Regions from separate parts of the Bacillus sp. NEB1478 genome, predicted to be linked through region 2. Evidence: riboswitches for the same ligand, from Rfam matches in the RefSeq annotation. Region 2 holds a riboswitch; the other holds the start of a gene.

Region 1 (8,225 bases), 1.8 Mb from region 2:
ATTTTGGAGAAGCGTTATATGAAAATTTAGAAGAAGTAGAAAGAGCATTCATCGAATGGGGAAAAAGAAATGGAGAACTTGCTGTTCAGTATGAAGTTCCTCTTGATCTGGCATTGCACAGTACCCGTTTTTACAGAATTGTATTATGGGATTTTATTAGAGAAGAGATAAAAAAGCAGACATCCTCTGCAGAAACGGTGTTAAAAGCAGCCTCCATTATAGATCCACTGCTCGATGAAGCCGTTCACGCGTTTAGTGTAGCTTATGTAGAAAACAACAATAAAGTATTGGGACTTGCACGTGAAGCGATCGAAGAATTATCTGTACCCGTTGTCCGTCTTACTCGATCGATTGCAGTACTCCCGCTTGTTGGGACAATTGATACACATCGTTCAAAGCTTATAATGGAAACAGCTTTGGAGAGATGCACCGAGTTACAGGTAGAACATCTATTTATAGATTTATCAGGAGTACCAGTTATTGACACGATGGTTGCACACAATTTATTTAAAGTAATCAATTCCTTAAAATTATTAGGTGTTGAAGTGACATTAAGCGGTATGCGCCCCGAACTTGCACAAACAGTAGTTTCTTTGGGAATCAGCTTTGATGGAATTTCGATTGCGGGAAATCTGTATCAGCAGCTTGAAGCGATGGGCTTTGAGTCAAAAACGAAATAATTTTTGTAAAGATACTTGCCCAAATAGGGCAGGTATTTTTTTCTAGTGTTAAAAGAACGTGTGTTCGTATATACTGATAAAAAGGAGGTCTCTAACATGACAAGTATGTTTTTGAGATGCATCCAAGAAAGGGCGCCGATTGAGGTGATCTACCTTTCTAAAAGCGGTGCAATCACACAACGCCTTATCACGCCTTATGCTTTTGACGGTAAGCTTGTTACGGCTTTCTGTTCTGAGCGAAAACAAATAAGAACCTTTGAAATCAGCAATATTTTATCTGTTCAATTTAAATTTTTGCCTTCTTAAAAGGGGGATCTATATGCAGTATGGTAATGAAGAGGAACGTTCATTAATCGATAAATTCGTAATGTATCCGATTATATTAACGGTTTTTCACCGTGATTTACAAGTTGTAAACCGTTCAGCATTTAAATTAAAGCAGCCTTACATCGCTCTCTTAGAGCAGATAATGAATCAAATTAGCAAAGACTTGCATGATGTTCGCGTTGAACTAAGAAAAAGAAAAATTAAGGTGATGGATGGCCAGAAAGATAACGATATTACCGAATATGAGATATTCATTCGAGGTTATCGTGAAATTATGAGATTTCCGAATGTCCATTTGAAGAATAAAGCTGAAACCCTCATGATGTCTTATCTTCGCGTTGCATCACAATAGAAATTTCTTTCCTTCAAATTGGTTTCCTTTTTAGCTGGTTGTGTATACAATGAACGTATTGCTAGATGCTAAAACTCATGGTATACCAACGAAAAAGAGGAAATGTATGGAACACTTTATCCAGCTTACAAGACAGTTAAATAGAGAAATGATTATAGAGAGTCAGAGTCCGTTTGATCCGGTATGCCCTATCAACACTCCTCATCCTTGGAAATTGATCGGCTGCGGAAACTATGCCGCAGTATTCCTTCATCCTGACTATCCCGCTTATGTTGTTAAAATCTATGGAAGAGAAGCGCATGGCCTTATCCAAGAAAAGAAGGTATATGAAAAACTGGGAGAGCATCCTGGCTATTCCGTATGCTATTATACGGAAGATCGATTCCTGATTTTAAAGAGAATTGAAGGGGTAACTCTCTATGATTGTGTTCATAAAGGTGTTAAAATTCCTGAAAAAGTCATTTATGATATCGATGAAGCTCTGAATTATGCGAAGAAAAAGGGCTTATTTCCTGTTGATGTTCATGGGAAGAATGTCATGATCAGTAACGGCAGAGGAATTATTGTCGATGTTTCTGACTTCTTAAAACAGGTAGAATGCAGAAAATGGGCAGATTTAAGAAAAGCCTACTTCAAATTTTACAAAAAAACACTTTACCGTTTCCCTATACGCATTCCATATTTTGTTTTAAATCTAGTTCGAATAGGGTATAGATATTATCGAAAGTTAAAATATTCTATCGAAAAGAAATTACAATAGTTAATATTGCCTATAAAAAATATTGGCACATTTTCCCTATATAGGATATAATAACTATAAATCATAAAAACCTTTGTAATAAGGGCAAACCAGTTGAAAAGCTGGGACGCAAAGCTATGGGCCTAAAGTATGTGGATGCATACGATGGCAGCCGGTTGCCAAAGGGGAACGATGCCATATTAATGTTTCTGAAGCTAGAAGATCGATGATGTGGAGTTCAGAGGAGTTCAGTGTATTGCTAATACATGAGCACCGGAAGGACAAAACAAGACGAGATTCCAAGTTTATCAAGCATTAAGAGCCATTTCCCTTTAATTCTTAAGGGGGATGGCTCTTTGTATGTAAATTATTGAAGATTTGAGGGTTGCTAATATGGAAGAAAGCCAACTAGACCTGCGCGCACTCAAAAAAGATTTGTATAAAAGATTTATAAAATCCATCCCATCTATGATTGATATACATAAAAAAGAGCTGCATTTATATGAAGATTTTAATACTTTTCTTAGCAGCTTTGTTGAACAATATGAGCGGGTGCTGGAAAAATTTTTACGCGGAATTGTACATGCTGTGTTTTTGAAAGAACATCGTTTTCAAGACTTCTTGAAACAAGCTGAGGAAAAAGCGTTTCGCTCAGGTATTCATTTTTTGAAGCATCAGCGTATTCCGCACCGTTCTCTCGCTTGTTTCTCAACAAGTATAAGAGAAGCCGTACTGCAAGAGATGAAGAAAGTCACTAAAAGTGAAGATATTTACATTCAGCTTATCATGCTTGACCGATGGAACCATGCGGCTCATCGTTCGATAACAGGCTTTTTGAGCGGATTTTCTTCACAGCAATTTAAAGATTTAAAAGAGATCAGTATCAGGGATCCTTTAACGAATCTGTATAATCGCCGTTATTTTTATGATTGTCTGGAAAGTGAAATTAAAAATGCTAAGAAGATTAAAATGCCAATCACGCTTGTTATGTTTGACATTAATAACTTCAAACATATTAACGATGTTTACGGTCATCATGCCGGAGATGAACTTCTGCAGCAAATTGCTGAATTGGCTAAACGGCTAAAGCTTTCGTCTGGCTTTAGATTTGGAGGCGATGAGTTCGTATTCTTACTGCCAGGTTTAAATGAAGAAGATTCGTATCTTCTCGTCGAAAAAATGGAGAACCAGCTTATGAATTGGAATAAAGACATTTCGCTCGCCTATGGTGCTATAGAGCTCTTAAATGATGCATATGAAAATATTGACTATTATCTTCAACTAGCTGATGAACGAATGTATAGCAATAAACGGGAAATCAAGACATAATTCCCGTGCCAAATGAACCGTTTTACTAATATGTAAAGAAAAGTCTTATCAGGGAAGTATGCCCATATGCTATAATTTCTAGAATTAGGAACATAAATACGAAAGAAGATGGCAGTAATGAGAGACTTATTTGTAATAACAGATCATCGTTCAGAGACAATCTCGTCACTTTTACGGTGGTTTTTTGTAATCGTTTGCGTACCCTTATTTTATTACAATCCGATTGCGAGCGTATTGAACTTTAATAAAGAGACATTTCCTTTACTTTTAACAATAGGAATTGCTTATATGGGAGCTACTCAGTTTGTTCTATGGCGCTTTCATGAGAAATCCTATTACTATCGGATATTTACGCGTGGAGGTATTGTTTTTGATTTTATCGTATACTCGTGGCTGCTGCTCCTTACCGGAAATTCAGAAAGTCCGTTTATTCCAGTAGGTTATTTGATTGTAATCCATGCTGCGATTTACTGGAGACTAAAAGGTTCTATCGTTTTAGCTGCCGCCATATTTACAGGATTCGTATCCCTATTCTTGTATGATGCAGGATATTTAGAAACAAAAACCTTTTTTAATTTCTTTATTAACAGTACTTTTTTGTGGCTGATTGCTTTATATGGCGGGGTATTAGCTTCGAAGGAACGACAGAACTTTTTTGAGAAAAACATGTATCAGCTTCAGTCTGTTCAAGATTATTTAACCGGTCTTTTCAATCATCGTAAATTTCAAGAAGATGTATTAGAAAAAACAAAACATGAATCTTCCTTTACACTTGTTTTTTGTGATATTGATCATTTTAAAAAAGTGAACGATGTTCATGGACATGTTGTTGGTGACGAAGTGCTGAAGCTTGTTTCTTCTGTCTTCACACGGTATTTACCAATGAAAGAAGGAACTGCATACCGTTATGGGGGAGAAGAATTTGCCTGGATCATACATACAGATAAAGAATCGGCAGTTAAGAGATCGATCGAACAAGTGAATGACCATTTAAAAAAATACCCCTACAGATTAAACCAAGGGGTTCTGCCTGTAACATTAAGCTATGGTATCGCCGTCCATCATCCTGGCGAAAAGCCAGCAAATCTCATTAAAAGAGCGGATACACTTCTTTACGATGCGAAAACATCGGGAAGAAATACATTCAAAGTAGATCATAAAAAGGAAATCAGCTGAAATAACAGTGGGTTTTCTTTTTTTTTTATTGTTATTAGAGATGGCGATGTTGATTTCCGCTCCAGTCTTCTTATCAAAGGATAGTTTAACCAAATCTTATTAAAAAACAATAATCTTTAAGAAAAGAGCTAAAACAATATTAAACCGAGCTTTTTATTAAGAGATATCCTTTAAATTCCAGCTTTATTTACTTGTTTTTGAGAATGCTAACCTTTGTTCTCATAAGAGATTATGAGATAATAAAAACAGAAATTGTGTACGGAACAGGGGATGAAAATATGAGTTTGCAATTTATTTTGGGGCGATCCGGCAGCGGAAAGTCCCACTCTGTCTTTCAGGACATCCAACAAAAGTTGGCAGATGATCCATCTGGAAGTCCTATTATTTATTTAGTACCAGATCAGATGACATTTCAATCAGAATACAAACTTGCAGGTACACCAGGTTTGAACGGAATGATGAGAGCCCAAGTCTATAGTTTCTCAAGGCTAGCCTGGCGTATTCTTGGTGAAACAGGGGGTATGACGCGGCTTCACATCACAAGTTCTGGAGTACGGATGATGCTCAGAAAGATTATTGAGAACAAAAAAGAAGAACTTAAGATCTTTAAGAAAGCATCAGAGCAGAATGGTTTTTATGAATTACTAGAAATGATGATGACAGAGCTGAAGCGATATTGTGTATCTTCAGAGCATTTAACTTATAATGCAGAAACGCTTTTAAGTCTTGGTCAGAAAGAAAACAATAAGAAGGTACTGAAAGATAAATTATCCGATTTGAGCGTAATTTCAAGTGCGCTGGAAAAGGCGCTGGCTGAACAATATTTAGATTCAGAAGATTACTTGAGATTGCTGCAGGAAAAAATCGCTTATTCAGAAATGATCAAGAACTGTGAAATTTATATAGACGGTTTTCACTCGTTTACACCTCAGGAGCTAGAAGTAACAGCAGCATTGATGCAGCATGCGAAAAAAGTAACCATTGCACTTACTGTAGATCCATCACAAGAAAATGGGTCTGAACCTCATGAATTAGATGTGTTTTATATGACGATAAGAACTAGGCAAGTATTATCACAAAAAGCACAAGAACTTGGTGTGGAATTGATGGAGCCGGTTTTACGCTATGAAACTCCGAAATTCAGATCGCATGCTATTTCACATATTGAAAAACATTATGATACAAGACCTGCAATGACTTTTCCAGATTCATCAGGAATACATATTGGAGCAGCGGTTAATTTAAGATTAGAAGTAGAAGGAGCAGCACGGAAGATTATTGAGCTGGTTCGTGATCATGGATACAGATATCGTGATATCGCCGTAACTGTCCGTAACTCAGGAAGCTACCAGCCATTGATCGAAACCGTTTTTGCCGATTATGACATTCCTGTATTTTTAGATCAGAAAAAATCGATGCTTCATCATCCGCTGATCGAATTGATTCGTTCTTCCTTAGATATTGTGCTGAAAAATTGGAGGTATGAGGCAGTTTTCCGAGCGGTCAAAACAGAATTGCTATACCCGGCTGATGAGATCAGCAAAACGACAACAGAGATCAGAAGAGGTATGGACGAACTAGAAAACTATGTACTTGCTCTTGGTATACAAGGAAGTAGATGGACAGACTCTAAACCATGGCAATATAAGAGATTCAGAGGGTTTGAAGCCGAAGATTTTGGTAAAACTACACGCGATGATGAGAAAGAACAACTATTCAATGATTTGCGTGAAATGATTGTTTCACCATTAAAACGCTTGTCTAGGAGACTGTCTTCAAGTAAGACGATTAAAGATTATTGCAGTGCGCTTTATACATTTCTAGAGGAGCTCAGCATCCCTTTAAAACTTGAAAAAATGAGATTCAGATCCGAATCTGACGGGAAACTTCGGGCAGCAAGAGAGCACGGTCAAGTGTGGAATGCTGTGCTGAACCTATTAGATGAGATGGTTGAACTAACCGGAAAAGAAGAACTTTCAAAAGAAACTTGGACGCAGATGCTGGATACAGGGCTAGAAAGCATGAAATTTGCATTAGTTCCTCCATCACTGGATCAAGTTCTTGCAGGAACAATCGAACGATCCCGATTTACTGATGTAAAAGTGAATTTTATTTTAGGTGTTAACGATGGTGTTATTCCTGCAAAACCAAAAGATGACGGTCTATTATCTGAAGATGAACGAGATGCTCTTTCCAAAAATGGTGTCGAACTTGCACCTTCATCACGCCGTAAATTGCTTGATGAACAGTTTATGATTTATTTGGCTTTAACAAATGCCAGTGACCGTCTATATGTGTCGTATGCTCTTGCCGATGAAGAAGGGAAAACCCTGCAGCCCTCAATGGTTATTGGGCGTCTTCAAGACCTTTTTCCGGCATTAAATGAAGAGCTGTATCAAAATGAACCATCTATAGAAGGAAGTATGGACTTTATTCAACATCCTTTAAAAAGTATATCCTGCCTAAGCGTTCAGCTTCGCGAATGGAAAAGGGGATATCCGATTTCGCCGATATGGTGGGATGTGTACAATTGGTCCATAACTAATCATAAATATGGCCATTATGCTGCAAAAACGATATCCAGTTTGTTTTATTTAAACCGAGAAGCGAAATTAAGCGAAGAAGTTTCCAGAGAACTGTACGGTGAAACAATCCTAACAAGTATTTCGCGCATGGAACTTTTTCAGTCTTGTCCGTTTTCTCAATTTGCATCGTATGGATTGAAATTGAAGGAGCGGCAGATGTACAAGCTCGAAGCTCCCGATATCGGACAGCTTTTTCATGCTGCGTTAAAGCAGATGAACGATGCATTGCAGCAGAGAAGAGTGTCTTGGAGCGATCTCTCAAAAGGGGATTGTTACCGTATGGCTGGAGATATTGTAGAATTATTGGCTCCACAGCTTCAGCATGAAATCTTACTGAGTTCGAATCGGCACCTTTATATAAAAAAGAAATTGAAAGAAGTGGTCGGGAAAGCTTCTCATGTGCTGAGTGAGCATGCAAAAGCAAGCGGTTTTACGCCGGCCGGACTGGAACTTGCGTTTGGGACAGGCGGGACATTGCCGCCTCTCATGTACAAACTTCCAAACGGTACAACCATGGAAGTTGTCGGCCGTATTGATAGGGTCGATACAGCAGAAAGTTCTAATGGGTTATTAATGCGTATTATCGATTATAAATCCAGCTCTACTGGATTGAGTTTATCTGAGCTTTATCATGGAATTGCGCTGCAAATGCTTACGTATCTTGATGTAGCAGTTACTCATTCAGAAAAGTGGCTTGGTAAAGAATCGATACCGGCAGGTGTGCTTTATTTTCATGTTCATAATCCATTGCTGAATAAGAAGAAGTTATTATCTGTCGAAGAGATTGAGCAGGAAATTTTGAAAAAGTTCAAAATGAAGGGTCTTGTGCTAGCAGATGAAGAAGCGGTAAACCTGATGGATAGCACAATGGAGAAACGTTCAAATATCGTTCCAGTTGCTCTGACGGCAAAAGGATTTCACAAAACACAGTCTTCTGTTGCAACTAGCCCGCATTTTCAAACTATGCGTAACCATGTGCGCAAGAAAGCAGTGGACAGCGGTGCAGGAATTACGAATGGAATCATTGATATATCGCC
Region 2 (8,225 bases):
TCTCAAAGCCCTTCATAAAATGAAAATATTCGGCATACCTTTTCTGCGGATTGATTACGAGATTTATCAAAAATAAGGACCCTTAGGAGGTCTTTATTTTTTTTGTGAAGGCTGTTCTCTAAAATATATGAAAATAAACCGTTGATAAAAAGTTGATGGCAGTGGAAGGTGGGAGACTACTGAGGGAAATCAACTACTCAATAGTAACGAAGTTTACCAAAACATCTTTTTATAAAAAGGAAATATGAAAAATATGTCAAATTATCTTAGATGATAAGGGGGACTTAGTTTTGGGTTATAAAGTAATCAGTTCATTTGATGAAAATCAAATAGAAGAACTCACTCTGCTTTTCAAAAATGAATGGTGGACACAACATAGAGTAAAGGCGGATATCGAAAAAATGCTGGAAAACAGCAATGTGGTCATAGGACTAATCGATGAGAATGATGGAAAGCTAGTTGGATTTGCAAGAGCTATTACAGACTCGGTCTTTAGAGCATTAATTTTTGATGTGATCGCACATTCACACCATCGCAATGATGGAATTGGAAAAATACTAATGAAAAATCTATTAAATCATCCGTTAATAAAGGATGTCGAACGAGTCGAATTGTATTGTCCAAACCGGTTGACCTCTTATTATGAAAAATTTGGATTTTCTACAGAAGTGAATGGCAGCCAATTGATGAGGCGAGCCTAAAAGAAAATTTGTTTAATCGTTTAGGAGGACTGGCTATGGAAACTAAAATTATTTCTGATATTACAATTATTAATCATTTAGACAACATTGATTGGGTTGAACTTGAAGAGCTATTCAAAGCAGTGAATTGGGATGGTTTTCCGAAAGAAAAGTTAATCAAAGCATTTAACGCTAGTTATCATGTGACTCTCGTTTATAAGAATGAAAAATTGATAGGCTGCGGAAGAGTAGTGACAGATGGTGTCTTCTATGGAGCGATTTATGATGTCATCGTTCATCCAGAGTATCAAGGGATGGGCATTGGTAAGAAACTCATGAATGATATTTTAACAAAGGCTAAAGACATCTTTTTCATTCATTTAACGGCCACTACTGGCAGAGAAGGCTTTTATGAAAAACTAGGTTTGAGAAAGCATAAAACGGCCATGGCAAGATATAATCATCCCGCACCGGCAAAGGAATACTTAGAGGATGCGAAAACCTTATAAAGGATATAGTAGACCTCTTCACTTAAGCGAGAGGTCTATTTTTATTAAGTACTCAAAATGAAATATATGGTATAATTTGTTATGTGAAGTAATTCACAAACAAAGATTAGGGAGAGTTAAACATGGAGAAATCTATTCCTAGAAAAGTGAGAGCAGCTTGGTTTTCGACACTTCTTTTTCTTGGTATTTGGTATGCTGTGATTGTTATTTTGGATGCATATGATCAAAACTTTTGGCCAGTTTTCATTATAATATTAATTGTTCTCTTGATCGGAAACTTTGTTTATATGATTCCAGTCTCGCTTTTTTCTGACTCTTTAACTAAAAAAATGGGGAAATATCGTTTTATGGGTTCAGCTTTTATCCATATATTCTTTGCAGTACTTACAATGTTGTTAATTAAAGGCTTAGCGTTATTTAGCATTATTTGTACAGTGTTCTTTCTTTTGTCAGATGAATGGCAAAAACGGAAAAAGAACAATTCAAACAATAAACTCATCATAAAGGGTGCGGCACTGCTATTGTTTATGGCAATTGGTTTTTATTGTGTCGAAATGTATATGGGTTATGGTTTAAAGAATTTAATGCCACTTTAATTTCTTAGAACAGAAAACTATTAATATATTTTTAAGATAAAAACAAGATAGACTAAATTCCTATTTTTCGTAATCCAAGTGTAAAACACAACCACTTTTTAATATAGTAGGATAATTATAGATTACTTGGAAATATAAAGGGGTTACGGAAGAATATGAAAAAATGGATAGCAACAACGGTTTTAGGTACAACTTTATTACTATCACCAGTACAAGCATTTGCTAATTTAGGGGATCAAACACTCTATCAAGGAATGACGGTTTCAGAAGTAAAAACGTTACAATCAATGTTAAAAGACAAAGGTTATTTTACATATAGCGGTTCGTTTACTTCTTATTTTGGTTCTTATACGAAAAGTGCTGTTGTTAATTTTCAGCGTGCAAAAGGGTTAACGGCTGATGGGGTTGCCGGACGCAGTACTTTCAATAAATTAGGAGTTTACAATGTTAATAACGCTTACTTAGTAGATTATGCAAAACGTTACCTTGGAACGCCTTATAAATGGGGTGGAACAGACCCGAGCGGTTTTGACTGCTCAGGTTATGTGGACTATGTATTTAAGCAATCTCACAATATTGTTTTACCGAGAACAGCTAAAGATATGTGGGCAAACATTGGATATAAAGTCACTACTTTGGGTGTTGGTGATTTAGTCTTTTTTGAAACGTATGAACCAGGTGCTTCACACGTGGGAATCTATATTGGTGATGGGAAATTTATTAGTGCATCATCCTCTAAGGGTGTGAGTATTGCTGAAATGAGTAACACATACTGGAAGCCGCGTTATCTCGGGGCTAAACGTTTGTAGTTTATAAGTATAAGAGTAAAGGAGATCGATCCAACAACCGGTCTCCTTTTCTAATCCTAGAACAAGAGTCTCGCCCAAGGATCGCAGCAACAGTGGTGCTTCTTTTTAAATTTCTTGCACTTGATAACTACAGAACTAGAAGAGGATGAGGAAGATGAAGAAGAAGATTCGCATTTATGGCAATCATGCTTTTTCTTTTTCATATCACATTTGTCGTGCTTCTTATCGTGCTTCTTTTTGTGCTTCTTGTCATGCTTCTTGTCGTGCTTTTCGTCGAACTTACAGTGGTCAAAATTTCCACACTTATAACACATTAATAAATTCACCTCACAACATGGTAACCGATCTCACGTGTGTATCGGTTTCTGTATATCATATGAACGTAGAGACGAGTTGCATAGACGAATGCTGTGTATTTTTAAAAATGGGTGGGGACAGACCCCATACAAATACATTTATGGTGTTTTTGTGTTTTTCAGGAGGACAACAAAACTGAAATTAAAGACAAAAAAGAAGCGTCAGTGCAAATCTGCACTGACGCTTCTTTTTATCCCACATTCTATTTTGGTTCTTGTATATGCATGCCTTCTTTAGCAAAAGCAAAATAGATCGCATGTTTTAAATTTCGGAAATAAGTACTTTCCCCAAGACAATATTGATTTTTAGTGATCTCTATACTCATTTCTGGTGAGATGCCTACAAGCAGTGTTTCCATTCCAAACAAACGTGCAGAGGAAACCAATTTATTCAGCATATCGATCATCGTTGTATCGATCGATTTGACGCCTGTTAAATCTAAAATGACAAATTGCGCACGGTGATCTGGGAGAGCAGATAGGGTATGTTCCAGCATATCTCTTGAACGCAATTCATTGTATTTTCCAATCAACGGTATTACTACGATATTGTCTGTCACCGGAATGATTGGCGATGATATTTCTTTTATTAAATCTGTTAGATCACGTGTCCTGTTTTCAACCATCGCTTCAAGTTTCATAATCTCATTTTGTTCTTCACGTTTAATCAGATCACGAATATTCGCACTAGGTGTAATATCTGACTCGGACACTTTAATTTTTAATCTATTTTCATCACATTCTTCATTAATCACTTTGTACCACATGTTTGTGTTGAATAAGCCGGTGAACACGCCAGCCCAGTGACCAGGAAGAAATCGGCCAATCCGTTTACTGTTTTGGGACGCTTTTACTTTTGTTTCCCAACTGTTCGTAATCGTAATAAGCGCTTCTTTTTTTTCAATATCAGCTTCTATGTAAGTTTTTCCCCAACCGGCCGTAATATAGATATTCGGCAGAGCTTCAATGGATTTCGCAATATCTCTAATTGAATTTTTGTAAAAATCACTGACCACGAGACCTGTACGATAACCAGCAGTTTCAAAAACAAGATCAGCCGTACCTTCACCAGTGATTTCCTCAATCGTACTAAGGAAAACTTTGAATGCAGAATCAATCCAAAACAACATGACGTCTCCGCCTTCAAATTGGAAAGTACCTTGATCTAAATCCCAATAAAAAGAGGAACCGCCAACATCTATGCTTTTTTGAGAATTTAATCGATCTTTAGGTGTCACATCCATAAATTATCCTCCAACAACTCATAAATAATTGACATCTAAAATCTATACCCTGTTTTGAAACGAATGAAACAAAAGTAAAATAAAAAAATATGCCTGATCAACAAGGTTGAAAAGGCATACAATTTATTATTTTCATTTTATAGAGACTTGCCCTGTTTTGTTGGATTGAATCGCTTTAAAAAACTCTGCAGCTACTGCTTGGTAACCAGCAGGGCTTAAGTGTATGTTATTTGGATTTGTTAAATACACTACATAGTTTGATTGAATTATACTTGCTGTTGGTACAAATGTGGCATTTAACAATTTTGAGATGCCCTCAGCCATTAGATTATATTTATTGAGTACACTTACAAGGGTAGGGACATATGGGGCATACAAAGAATTAGCATGCGGAAAAGGATTGTAATAACCCATAACATAAACCTTTGCAGAAGGATTCTTCTTTTTTATGTCTACCAAAATAGCTGTTAAATTACTTACTGTTTTTTGGATATCCGTATTTTTAACTTGTTGACCAGTTGTTAGTTTTTTGAGGATATCATTTGCTCCAATATCAATCGTAACAATATCAGCTTGTTTTATGGCATTTTGTAATGGGTAATAAAGTGGTCGAGTTGGAACTGTAAGATCATTTAATACATCAGAGCTTGTATAACCAGGGATTCCAAAAAAACCAGGTGTGACTGTATAGTTAGCTTGTTGAAGTATTCCAGTTAAATAATGCGGATATCCGAGTCCTAGCGAATTAGTAGGGGTTACACCGGCAGCTAACGAGTCGCCTAAAGCTACATAAGTAATGTGATTATTCTCGTTTGTAGCTGCATTTGCTTTAAGTGGAGAAAAGAATAAAGACAACAATAGTAATGAGAGCAGTAATGGAAGCTGTTTTTTTACGAAATGCATTAATGAATATCCTCCTTATATACACATAGTCTTTATTAAGAACAAAAACGTTCTTTATAAAGATAATCGTACCTTTTATAAAGGAGAATGTAAATCAAATTAAAATGACGTTTTCATTGAAAATCCAACAGAATACGTCATATTCGATAACAGAAAAAAAATTATAAAAAAACTAGCCAATAGGGAGACCTATTGGCTAGTTTTGTTTATTTTTCCACTTATTAAACTCTAGGAATTCTTTAAATTGTTCTTTACTCACACCTGAACCCATAGCTTCCTTTACAAGCTCTGCCCACTCGTGGTCTAAATTCTTTGTATCGACTTCTTGATTAATCAAGTGATCAACTGAAATATTTAGAACATCAGCGATTTTTTCTAAGAGCTGTATGGATGGATTCTGTTGTATATTTCGTTCTAATGCACTTATGTAGGATTTAGCAACTCCAGCTTTTTCAGCTAAAGCTGTTATGGAGAGCCCTTTTTCCATACGGTATTTTTTTACTCGTTCACCAATCATCATGTGCGTTCCCCATTTGTGAATAATTTGACTATATTATAACTTTTTGCACAGATGAAGTAAATATAATTAGGAATTGACGATTTTCTGCATATAGACTTCATTTAATTTAGCGACTGGGTTTTTTAAAAATTCAACAATCTCTTCTTTAGTGAAACCTTGATCTCTAGCTTCTTTCATTAAATCAATCCACTCACGATCTAACGTTACTGTGTTTTCCACTAAAAGATCCCTCCAGATAGGTGATTTTTCAGGTAACCCGGCGATCATAGCAATTTGCTTTAGACCCGTGGCTTTGCGCCCATCTCTTTCGATAATGTTTGCCATTGTCTGAAGGTATTAGTTCGAATTTCCTAATATAATTTGATTATAAACAAGCGATAAAGAAAAAATTGTCAGAAAATGGCTGTTACAAAAATGTAATATTTCATGGTGAAATTGAGGCTATTGAATCATAAAAGAGTTAAATATGAAGGATTCTGACAATAACTGTGGAAAACTATTTTAACGTTAATCTTCTGAGGAGGTTCAGTTTGATGTCAAAATTACCAACGAATTTGTCGAAACAATTATTATTACCTGTAATAAATGCTCCGATGTTTTTAGTTTCCAGCCCGGAAATGGTGATGGAAAGCTGTAAGGCTGGTATCATCGGAACTTTTCCATTATTAAATGCACGAACATCAGAACTCCTTGAAAATTGGATGATTCATATTACTGAGAAACTTGAACAATATCAGAATGAAAATCCGACTGAAAAAGTCGCGCCATGGGGAGTCAATTTAATTGTTCATCGCACAAACAAAAGATTTCAAGAAGACTTGGAGTTAATACAAAAATACAAACCGCCAGTTGTGATTACCTCTCTTGGAAATCCTACAGATGTTGCTGCAATCGTACATAGTTATGGGGGATTGGTTTTTTCTGATGTAATCTCTCTAGATCACGCTCGTAAAGCCGCGAAAACAGGAATAGACGGACTTATTCTCGTTTGTGCCGGGGCAGGGGGACATGGTGGTACACTCAATCCATTTGCATTCTTAAAAGCTGTGAAAGAATTCTGGGATGGCATTACGGTTTTAGCAGGATCGGTCTCGACAGGTGAGGACATTCTTGCAGCGAAAATACTTGGAGCAGATCTCGTGTACATGGGAACGAGATTCATCGCAACTGAGGAGTCTTCAGCTAGTGAAGAATACCGACAGATGCTGATTGAATCGACACTCGAAGATCTCATTTACACAGATGCAATAAGCGGAATTAATGGAAATTATCTTCTTCCATCCTTGCAAAGAGCAGGATTCGATATTGAAAATCTCAAGAAAAAAGATGCAGTGGACCTATCGTTCACAGAATCTAAAGCAAAAGCATGGAAAGATATCTGGTCTGCTGGCCAAGGGGTGGGAAGCATCAAAAAAATATCTACCATAAAAAACGTTGTTGAAGAACTTGTTGTAGAATATAAAGAAGCTCTGGAAACAAAAGATTTATTAATCTCTAAATAACTATTAAACAAATCCCCTATTTCAAGAATTTGTAAACTGGAAATGGGGGATTTTGTTAGATTATCCACAACAAATTAAGAAAAAGCATACAATAGTTTGCTATGATGTAAGCACATTAATAAAATATCTCTTTACATAATCATTACAAAAGAGGATTAATGAACAAAAGGAAGAAAATATAGGTAACAATAGAAGATGATTTGATTAAAATCTAAAAATAATGGAGGTGTCATCATGAATTTATTCTCATCACAAACAGAAGAAAGCTTTTCTTTTCTTGTAAGCAACTATGGGTTTACAAATCCTATTGCGACAGATGGGAGCTGGAAGACCACCTTCTTATATGAAAATAAAGATATTGGAATCGAGATCGAACTCAATTATCGGGATATGGATGTGTTTGTTTTTATCACACAAACAGAAAACGGGAAACTTTTAGAGCAAACGAGCAAATATCATCTAGAAGAAATGATTAATAAAGATCGAATCAAAAGCAATGGCAACCAAACGACAATTGAGCAATTTGAAAAAACGATCTACACGAAGTCAGATCTTCTAAAGAGTCATATCGAAAAACTGTTAGCTTCCCCAGCAATAAGATAGGATTCCAGAAGAGATAACCTAAAAAACCTATAGGATAAAACGAAAGCAGTAGATTTTATTTATGGTCTCACTGCTTTTTTAGTATTTAATGATGAGGTTAAACGATGAAAAGAGTTATAGCTGTTGTTTTATTTATAAGTATTCTAACTGTTGGAGCCTATATCATTTCGAGGGACCAACCTGGATTTAACATCACAATAAAAAATCAAACCAATAAGAATATCTCGGATTTGAAAATTACGTACCAGAACATAACGTCAGATATTGAAATCCCTTCAATCCAACCAAAAGAAGAATATAAGCTCAAAGTAACACCAACTGAAGAGTTTGGAGAAAATACGATGAAGCTCCTTTATACAGATGACAAAGGGACATTACATACTAAAACTGTGATTGGATATTTCGAGCAGGGATATTCAGGAGAGTCGATGATAACATTACAAGCAATCGATACAAAAGGCGTCATTCAGATGGACATCAAGGAAGAACTTTTCAATTAAGAA

Evidence for each region. A riboswitch is a leader RNA that binds a small molecule or an ion and turns the genes downstream of it on or off. The one in region 2 is predicted to bind cyclic di-GMP.
Region 1: it holds a riboswitch for cyclic di-GMP, as region 2 does, so the genes downstream of both, RGB74_RS12230 (GGDEF domain-containing protein) here and RGB74_RS01895 (anti-repressor SinI family protein) in region 2, are expected to answer to the same signal.

The regions. Positions count from the first base shown of each region.
Region 1 covers NZ_CP134049.1:2,474,669-2,482,893, reverse strand. The annotation lists gene RGB74_RS12250 (STAS domain-containing protein) at 1-680, shown strand, start outside; gene RGB74_RS12245 (WYL domain-containing protein) at 777-986, shown strand; gene RGB74_RS12240 (YhjD family protein) at 1,000-1,359, shown strand; gene RGB74_RS12235 (protein kinase family protein) at 1,466-2,119, shown strand; cyclic di-GMP riboswitch class I at 2,193-2,282, shown strand; gene RGB74_RS12230 (GGDEF domain-containing protein) at 2,492-3,427, shown strand; gene RGB74_RS12225 (GGDEF domain-containing protein) at 3,545-4,603, shown strand; gene addB (helicase-exonuclease AddAB subunit AddB) at 4,882-8,225, shown strand, end outside.
Region 2 covers NZ_CP134049.1:380,066-388,290, forward strand. The annotation lists gene RGB74_RS01855 (YndJ family protein) at 1-76, shown strand, start outside; gene RGB74_RS01860 (GNAT family N-acetyltransferase) at 291-701, shown strand; gene RGB74_RS01865 (GNAT family N-acetyltransferase) at 737-1,189, shown strand; gene RGB74_RS01870 (hypothetical protein) at 1,312-1,785, shown strand; gene RGB74_RS01875 (C40 family peptidase) at 1,941-2,594, shown strand; gene RGB74_RS01880 (STAS domain-containing protein) at 3,154-4,194, opposite strand; gene RGB74_RS01885 (SGNH/GDSL hydrolase family protein) at 4,327-5,097, opposite strand; gene RGB74_RS01890 (helix-turn-helix domain-containing protein) at 5,294-5,614, opposite strand; gene RGB74_RS01895 (anti-repressor SinI family protein) at 5,684-5,836, opposite strand; cyclic di-GMP riboswitch class I at 5,865-5,949, opposite strand; gene RGB74_RS01900 (NAD(P)H-dependent flavin oxidoreductase) at 6,151-7,119, shown strand; gene RGB74_RS01905 (hypothetical protein) at 7,354-7,722, shown strand; gene RGB74_RS01910 (hypothetical protein) at 7,827-8,222, shown strand.